Regions from separate parts of the Leisingera sp. CC-HEC096 genome, predicted to be linked through region 1. Evidence: riboswitches for the same ligand, from Rfam matches in the RefSeq annotation. Region 1 holds a riboswitch; the other holds the start of a gene.
What was found. Region 1 has a riboswitch for thiamine pyrophosphate ahead of thiC (phosphomethylpyrimidine synthase ThiC). Riboswitches for the same ligand answer to the same signal wherever they lie in the genome.

Region 1 (4,209 bases):
CTGTTGCAGCTCCTGCAAGGCAGCCCGCACCAGTGCCGCGTTCAGCGGCGACGGTGCTGTGGCAAAGATGAAGCCGCGCGCCTTGTTGATCAGAGTATCGATCAGCACACGCTGACCGCAGATCAAAGCGCCGGAGGCACCCAAAGCCTTGCCGCAGGTGTGCAGACTCAGGACATTCGGGCGGTGCGCGATCTCATGCGCCAGCCCGCGGCCCAGATCGCCGAACACGCCCGTCGAATGCGCTTCATCCACCACCAGCACGGCGCCCTCGGCATCGGCCAGCGCCATCAGTGCATCCAGCGGCGCGAGGTCGCCGTCCATGGAATATACCGCCTCAACCGCGATCCAGACCTGGCCGTCGCCGCCTTCCGCGCGCCAGGCTTTCAGCGCCCGCGCGGCGTCCTCCGCGTCGCTGTGGGCAAAGCTGCGCGTCTCGGCCCGGCCCAGCCGCATGCCGTCATGGGTGCTGGCATGGATCAGCGCGTCATACAGCACCAGATCGCCCTGCTGCGGCAGGGTTGAGAAAATCGCCTGATTGGCATTGAAGCCGCCGCCCATGAACAGCGCAGCCTCGGTGCCGAAAAACTCCGCAGCCTCCGCCTCCAGCAGCTGATGTTCCGCATCATTGCCGCGCAGCAGGCGCGAGCCGCCTGCCCCCACCGGCACCCCGCGCGCCAGCGCATCTGCGGCAGCGGCGCGCAGCACGTCACTGCCCGCCAGCCCAAGGTAGTCGTTGGAGGCAAAGTCGTGCCCGTCCCGCGGCATCAGCTGCCGGTAGCGCCCGCGCGTGCGCAGCGCTTCCAGCGATTTCTCATGCCTCGGGAAGGCGCCCGCCATCAGCGGCTGCCGTCGCAGCCCGCGGCCATGGCGGTGATGCCCAGACGGTCAAACAGCTGCTGGTCCTTGTCCTCTTCGGGGTTGTCCGCGGTCAGCAGCGTGTCGCCCACAAAGATCGAGTTGGCACCGGCAAAGAAGCACATCGCCTGCATCTCGTCCGACATATCGGTGCGGCCTGCGGACAGGCGCACGTGGGATTTCGGCATCAGGATGCGGGCCAGCGCCACGGAGCGGACAAATTCGATCGGGTCCAGCTTCTCGACATTGGCGAGCGGCGTGTCAGCGATCGGGATCAGCATGTTCACAGGCACCGAATCCGGGTGCACCTCCAGCGTTGCCAGTGCCAGCATCATGTCGATGCGGTCCAGCTGCTGCTCGCCCATGCCAACGATGCCGCCGGAGCAGACCTTGATGCCCGCCTCGCGCACCCGGTTCAGGGTGTCGATCCGGTCGGCGAAGGTGCGGGTGGTGATGATCTCGGAGTAGTAGCGCTCGGAGGTATCGATGTTGTGGTTGTAGTAGTCCAGACCAGCATCGCGCAGGCGGAACACCTGTTCCTCGTCCAGCATGCCCAGCGTCATGCAGGTTTCCATGCCCAGGTCCTTCACGCCCTGCACCATCGCTTCCAGCGCCGCCATGTCGCGGTCCTTGGGCGAGCGCCAGGCGGCCCCCATGCAATAGCGCGTCGCGCCGCCTTCCTTGGCTTTCTTGGCCTCGGCGATCACCCGCTGCACCTCGATCAGCTTGGACGCCGACAGCTGCGCGCCGTTGCGCGCCGACTGGGAGCAATAGGCGCAATCCTCGGCGCAGCCGCCGGTCTTGATGCTGAGAAGCTTGGATTTCTGCACCTGGTTGGGGTCGAAATACTGCCGGTGCACGGTGTGCGCCTGAAACAGCAAGTCCATGAAAGGCTTGTTGTAAATCGCTTCCGCTTCCTCGCGGGTCCAGTCGGTGCGGATGGGTGCAGCGTCCAGCATGCTGTCTCCTGTTCTCTATACCTGTTGGCCATGCGCGGATGGCGTTTCCGGTTTTTATAGATAATTTTGAGGCCGCCGATCAAGCACCAAAGCTGCGCTGCAGCGATTTGCCTCGCAGATGCGCCCTTAATGCCAGTATCACGCTGATAATAATGCCAAAAAATAATCTATGAAAATAGCAGTTGACGCGAACCCCGCCCCTCCCCTAGCCCTATAGGCACGCAGGGGAGTCCCGCCCAAGGGACTGAGAGGCGTCATGGTGCGGGGCAGCCCGGACCGGCGGCGCGACCCTTTGAACCTGACCCAGTTGACACTGGCGTAGGAAGCTAGGACGCGCCTTTTGGCCCCTTGTCCCCGCGGGGACAGCCGTTTGAAACGGGCGCATTCCGGTCAAGCAGGCCCCATGCCTGCCGGTTTCCCGAGCCAAAACTCACCTGGTGTCTTTTCTGAGTTTAGGCTTCGAGGAGCACCAAAATGAACGTCCCCAACCCCAAGATTACGACGGGCGCATTGCCCGCGTCGCGCAAGATCTACGTCAGCGGCGAGGTCCATCAGGACATCCGCGTGCCGATGCGCGAAATCTCCACCCACCCCACCGCGGGCGAGGCGCCGCTGCCGGTCTATGACAGCTCCGGGCCCTACACCGACCCGGATGTGCTGACCGACATCCGCGAAGGCCTGCCAGCGCTGCGCCGCCAGTGGATTGAGGCACGCGGCGACGTCGAAAGCTACCAGGGCCGCGATGTGAAGCCGGAGGACAACGGCTTTGTCGAGGGCGACCGGCTGACGCCTGAGTTCCCGGTGAAACCCGCCCCCCTGCGCGGCAAGGACGGCAAGGCGCCGACCCAGCTGGCCTATGCGCGCGCTGGCATCATCACCCCGGAGATGGAGTTTGTGGCGATCCGCGAAAATCAGCTGCGCGAGCTGTCGCCTTGTCACGCCAAACGCGACGGCAATGATTTCGGCGCCAAAATCCCCGACTACGTGACGCCGGAATTCGTGCGCCAGGAAATCGCCGCGGGCCGCGCCATCATCCCCGCCAACATCAACCACCCGGAAATCGAGCCGATGATCATCGGCCGCAATTTCAAGGTGAAGATCAACGCCAACATGGGCACCTCTGCCGTCACCTCCTCAATGGAGGAAGAGGTCGACAAGCTGGTCTGGGCGATCCGCTGGGGCGCCGACACGGTGATGGACCTGTCGACGGGGCGCAACATTCACAACACCCGCGAATGGATCGTGCGAAACTCCCCCGTTCCCATCGGCACCGTGCCGATCTACCAGGCGCTGGAGAAGGTCAATGGCATCGCCGAGGACCTGACTTGGGAAGTGTTCCGCGACACGCTGATCGAGCAGGCGGAGCAAGGCGTCGACTACTTCACCATCCACGCGGGCGTACGGCTGCACATGGTGCCGATGACGGTGAACCGGGTGACGGGGATCGTCTCGCGCGGCGGCTCGATCATGGCCAAGTGGTGCCTGCATCACCACAAGGAGAGCTTCCTCTATGAGCATTTCGAGGAGATCTGCGACATCTGCCGCCAGTATGACGTGAGCTTCAGCTTGGGCGACGGCTTGCGCCCCGGCTCCATCGCGGACGCCAATGACGAGGCGCAGTTTGCTGAGCTGGAAACCCTCGGTGAACTGACCAAGATTGCCTGGGCCAAGGACTGCCAAGTGATGATCGAAGGGCCGGGCCATGTCGCCATGCACAAGATCAAGGAGAACATGGACAAGCAGCTGGAGTGCTGCCACGAGGCGCCGTTCTATACGCTTGGGCCGCTGACCACCGACATCGCGCCGGGCTATGACCATATCACCAGCGGCATCGGAGCCGCCATGATCGGCTGGTTCGGCTGCGCCATGCTGTGCTACGTGACACCCAAGGAGCACCTGGGCCTGCCCGACCGTGACGACGTGAAGACCGGGGTGATCACCTATAAGATCGCCGCCCATGCCGCCGATCTGGCCAAGGGCCTGCCGGGCGCCCAGCGCCGCGACGATGCGCTGAGCCGCGCGCGGTTCGAATTCCGCTGGGAGGACCAGTTCAACCTGTCGCTGGACCCGGACACCGCGCGCGAGTTCCACGACCAGACACTGCCGAAACAGGCCCATAAGGTCGCCCATTTCTGCTCCATGTGCGGGCCGAAATTCTGCTCCATGCGGATCAGTCACGACATCCGCTCGGAAGCGCAGAAAGAGGGCATGGAGGCGATGGCCGCCAAGTTCCGCGAGGGCGGTGAGCTGTACGTGCCTGCCGCTGAAGCAGCGGAACCGGCGGAATGATCACCATCGCAGGCGCGGGCCTTGCCGGTCTCGCCTGCGCCTATGAACTGGCGCAGCGCGGGGCGGCGGTCACCGTATACGAGCGGGGCGAGGCGCCCGGGGCCGG
Region 2 (4,209 bases), 1.3 Mb from region 1:
GTCCCAGCGCCGCACCGCGCGGTCAAGCCCGGCGCCAAAGCCCTCCCCCGCCGACACCCGCAGCGCCACCAGCGCGGCTGCCCCGGTCAGCACCAGCTGCATGCCCGACAGCAGCGCGGCCCGGCCCAGGTCGAAATCGAAGCGGAAGGCCTGATATATGGCGAGCTCGATCGTCGTCGCCCTCGGGCCGCCGCCCAGGGTCAGCGCCACGGCAAAGCTGGAGAGGCAGATGGCAAAGACCACCGCCAGCGCGCCGGGCGCCACCCGCCGCAGCATCGGCCCTTCCAGCAGCCGCCACATCGCCAGCGGCCCGGCATCCAGCTGCGCCGCCAGGCGGAAGCGTTCGGCGGGAATCTCCTGCCAGCCCTGCAAAATCAGCCGGGTCGCCAGCGGCAGGTTGAAAAACACATGCGCCAGCACCACCCCGTGCAGGCCATAGATCTGAACAGGCTCTAACCCGAGGGAAATCAGCCCCTGGCTCAGCCAGCCCGCCCGGCCGAAGACGGCCAGCAAACCAAGAATGGCAACAATCACAGGCAGGATGAACGGCGCGCCCAACAGGGCAATCAACAGGCTCCGCCCGGGAAACCGCCGCCGCGCCAGCGCGCGGGCAACGGGAATGGCAAGACCGACGCTCAACAGCGCCGACAGGCTTGCCTGGGTCAGCGTGAACCGCAGCGCGGCCCAGTCACTGGCGCCAAACCCGGTGCCGGCCTCCGCCCTGAGGACCACAGCCCTCAGCGTTCCCAGGATCAGAGCAGCCACCAGCAGGGCTGCACTGATCCCGGGAAAGGCGCTTACTGGCTGAGCGCGTCCAGCCATTCGCCCAGCGCCGCGTCACGCACCTCTGCCGCTTCAGACTCGCTCAGCAGCAGCGATTTCTCCGGCGCGATCAGGGTGTCGAATCCTTCCGGCAGACCCGCCGCCGGTGTCACCGCCGGATACATCCAGTTGGTGGTCGGGATGACCGACTGGAACGCATCCGACACCATGAAGGCCAGGAACTGGTCCGCCAGCTCCGGCTGGTCGCTGTTTGCCAGCTTGCCGGCAACTTCCACCTGCATGTAATGGCCCTCATCAAAGGCCGCCGCCGCCTTGGAGCCATCTTCCTCCGCAATCAGGTGATACGCAGGCGAGGTGGTGTAGGAGAGAACCATGTCAGCCTCGCCCTCCAGGAACATGCCATAGGCCTCGGACCAGCCCTTGGTCACGGTCACGACATTGTCGGAAAGACCCTTCCAGATCTCCGGCGCCTCTTCGCCGTAGGCGGCCTTCACCCACAAGAGCAGACCCAGACCAGGGGTCGAAGAGCGCGGGTCCTGAATAACGATTTTCTTGTCGCTGGCGGCCAGCGCCTTGAAATCCGCTGGCGCCGCGGCGTCAGCGTTATGGACAAAGGCAAAGTAGCCCCAGTCATAGGGCACAAAGGTCACGTCGTTCCATTCAACCGGCAGCGCGTAATCGGCGCTGACCGAATGCTCGGCAAACAGGCCGGTTTCCTTGGCCGCCGCGGTCAGGTTGGTGTCGAGCCCCAGCACGACGTCTGCATCCGAACGCTCGCCTTCCAGTTTGACCCGCGCCAGCAGCGCCGCACCGTCGCCCGCGCCAACCAGTTTCAGGTCGCAGCCGCAAACTTCCTCGAACGCTTCTTCCACCGCCGGGCCGGGGCCCCAGTCGGAGACAAAGCTGTCATAGGTGTAAACGACCAGTTCAGGCGTTTCGGCAAAGGCTGCCGAGGCGCCGAGCAGTCCCGCTGCAAATGCAAGATGTTTCATGCCATCCTCCTTTGCGGCTTTGGGCAAGGGTGGAGGCTTTCCAGTACCTTCCCTCCGCCGGTGTGATCCGGTTCAGGTTCAACGGGTGTCATCTCAGCGCTCGCGCGCACCCCGAGGTGGCGCGGACATTATGCCTCAGCCGCAGCAATGACAAGCCAAACTCCGGCCAGGACCTACAGTTCAGGCAAACTGGACCGCCCGCAATCGGGATCCCCTGTTCTTCTGGCTGAAAATACCCCGGGGGGAGCCGCCGCAGACGGCGGGGGCAGCGCCCCTGCCCGGTCCACGGCAGAGGAATCCACTTGAGACACAGCCCCCTGCCCGCTAAGCACGTCCCGCAAAGGAGACCGCGCCTCATGTCGATGAACAGCTTTGGACACCTCTTCCGCGTCACCACCTGGGGCGAAAGCCACGGGCCTGCGCTTGGCGCCACCGTTGACGGTTGCCCGCCGAACGTGCCGCTGGAGCCGGAAATGCTGCAGCAGTGGCTCGACAAGCGCCGCCCCGGCCAGAACAAGAACACCACCCAGCGCAATGAGCCGGATGCGGTGAAAATCCTGTCCGGCGTGTTCGACGGCATGACCACCGGCACGCCGATTCAGCTGATGATCGAAAACACCGACCAGCGGTCCAAGGATTACGGCGAGATCTCCCAGACCTTCCGTCCGGGCCACGCCGACATCACGTACTTTCAGAAATACGGCAACCGCGACTACCGCGGCGGCGGCCGCTCCTCGGCGCGCGAAACCGCGGCGCGGGTTGCCGCGGGCGGTGTTGCACGTGAAGCAATCAAGGCACTGGTGCCGGGGCTGGAGATCAAGGGCTATATGACCCAAATGGGCGAGCTGGAAATCGACCGCAGCCGCTTCGACTGGGAGGCGATCGACCAGAATGATTTCTGGATCCCCGACGCAGGCGCGGTGCAGGAGTGGGAAGACTACCTGCAAGCCCTGCGCAAGGCGCATGACTCGGTGGGCGCCGTGGTCGAAGTGGTGGCGCGCGGCGTCCCCGCCGGTATCGGCGCGCCGGTCTATGGCAAGCTCGACACTGACCTGGCCGCCGCGATGATGTCGATCAACGCGGTGAAGGGCGTGGAGATCGGCGAGGGCATGAATGCCGCGCGGCTGAAAGGCTCGGAAAACGCCGACGAGATTTTCATGGGTGAGAACGGGCCTGAGTATTCCTCCAATCACGCCGGCGGCATCCTCGGCGGCATTTCCACCGGACAGGACGTGGTGGTGCGCTTTGCGGTCAAGCCGACCTCCTCGATCCTCACCCCGCGCAAGTCGATCCGCAAGGACGGCTCCGCTACCGAGGTGATCACCAAGGGCCGCCACGACCCCTGCGTCGGCATCCGTGCGGTACCGGTGGCGGAGGCGATGATGGCTTGCGTGATCCTGGACCACCTGCTGGTGCACCGCGGTCAGATCGGCGAAAACCAGGGCCGCATCGGCTAAGGATCAGGCTCTAACAAAGGAGTTTGCCCGAGTGCAGTTCGGGCAATTCCTCTCAGCCTGCGTCCTCAATCATGCTCACTTGCGCATTGGCTGTGATCGCCCAGCGCGGTCAGCACCTTGCAGCAGCCGCCATTGCCGCCGTCGCACAGGTGGCTGATCCGCTCCAGTTCCGCGGCCAGGCGCTCCAGCCTCGCAATCCGCGCGCGCACGTTCCGCAGCTGGCTGCGGGCGAGCCGGTCGGCCTCGGCGCAATCATCGCCCAGCTGCCCGTCCAGCCCCATCAGCGCCTTGATGTCCTCCAGCGAAAAGCCAAGGTCCCGGGCGTGCTTGATGAAGCCCAGCGCCTCCATGCCGTCCTGCCCGTAGCGGCGCTGGTTGCCGGCATTGCGGCCCGGTTCCGGCAGCAGGCCGATCTCCTCGTAATAGCGGATGGTCGGAACCTTCACGCCGGTGGCCTTGGACAGCTGACCGATGGAAAACATCGCAATGACCTCTTGATGCTCTAGTGACTAGAGGCCCTACATTGATCTCGAATCAGGAATGAGGACAAGAGCAATGGCAGGCTGCTGCAATCATGAGGCCCGGTTTGACGGGGTATCGGCGGACTACAAACGCAGGCTTTGGCTGGTGATCGCCATCAACGCCGGCATGTTCGCGGTGGAAATGGGCGCGGGTCAGCTGTCCGGCAGCCAGGCGCTGAAGGCGGACGCCTTGGACTTTCTGGGCGATGCGCTGACCTATGGCATCTCGCTGGCGGTGATCGGCGCCACCCTGCGCACCCGCGCGCTGGCGGCACTCGGCAAGGGAATCAGCCTCCTGCTGATGGGGCTGTGGGTGTTCGGCTCCACGATCTATCAGGTATTTTACGTCGGCGTGCCGCAGGCCCATATCATGGGGGTGATCGGTTTCATGGCGCTGGCGGCCAACCTGATCTCGGTGCTGCTCTTGGCGCGCTACAAGGACGGCGACGCCAATGT

Region 2: another riboswitch for thiamine pyrophosphate. It lies ahead of thiB (thiamine ABC transporter substrate binding subunit); the one in region 1 lies ahead of thiC (phosphomethylpyrimidine synthase ThiC).

Annotation. Positions count from the first base shown of each region.
Region 1 is NZ_JCAIJS010000001.1:1,629,904-1,634,112, forward strand. Features, by position in the region: gene AC5STI_RS07965 (8-amino-7-oxononanoate synthase) at 1-837, opposite strand, end outside; gene bioB (biotin synthase BioB) at 837-1,814, opposite strand; TPP riboswitch at 2,028-2,156, shown strand; gene thiC (phosphomethylpyrimidine synthase ThiC) at 2,289-4,103, shown strand; gene AC5STI_RS07980 (FAD-dependent oxidoreductase) at 4,100-4,209, shown strand, end outside.
Region 2 is NZ_JCAIJS010000001.1:2,935,454-2,939,662, reverse strand. Features, by position in the region: gene AC5STI_RS14095 (thiamine/thiamine pyrophosphate ABC transporter permease ThiP) at 1-822, opposite strand, end outside; gene thiB (thiamine ABC transporter substrate binding subunit) at 798-1,775, opposite strand; TPP riboswitch at 1,808-1,899, opposite strand; gene aroC (chorismate synthase) at 2,132-3,232, shown strand; gene AC5STI_RS14080 (MerR family transcriptional regulator) at 3,298-3,714, opposite strand; gene AC5STI_RS14075 (cation efflux transmembrane domain-containing protein) at 3,788-4,209, shown strand, end outside.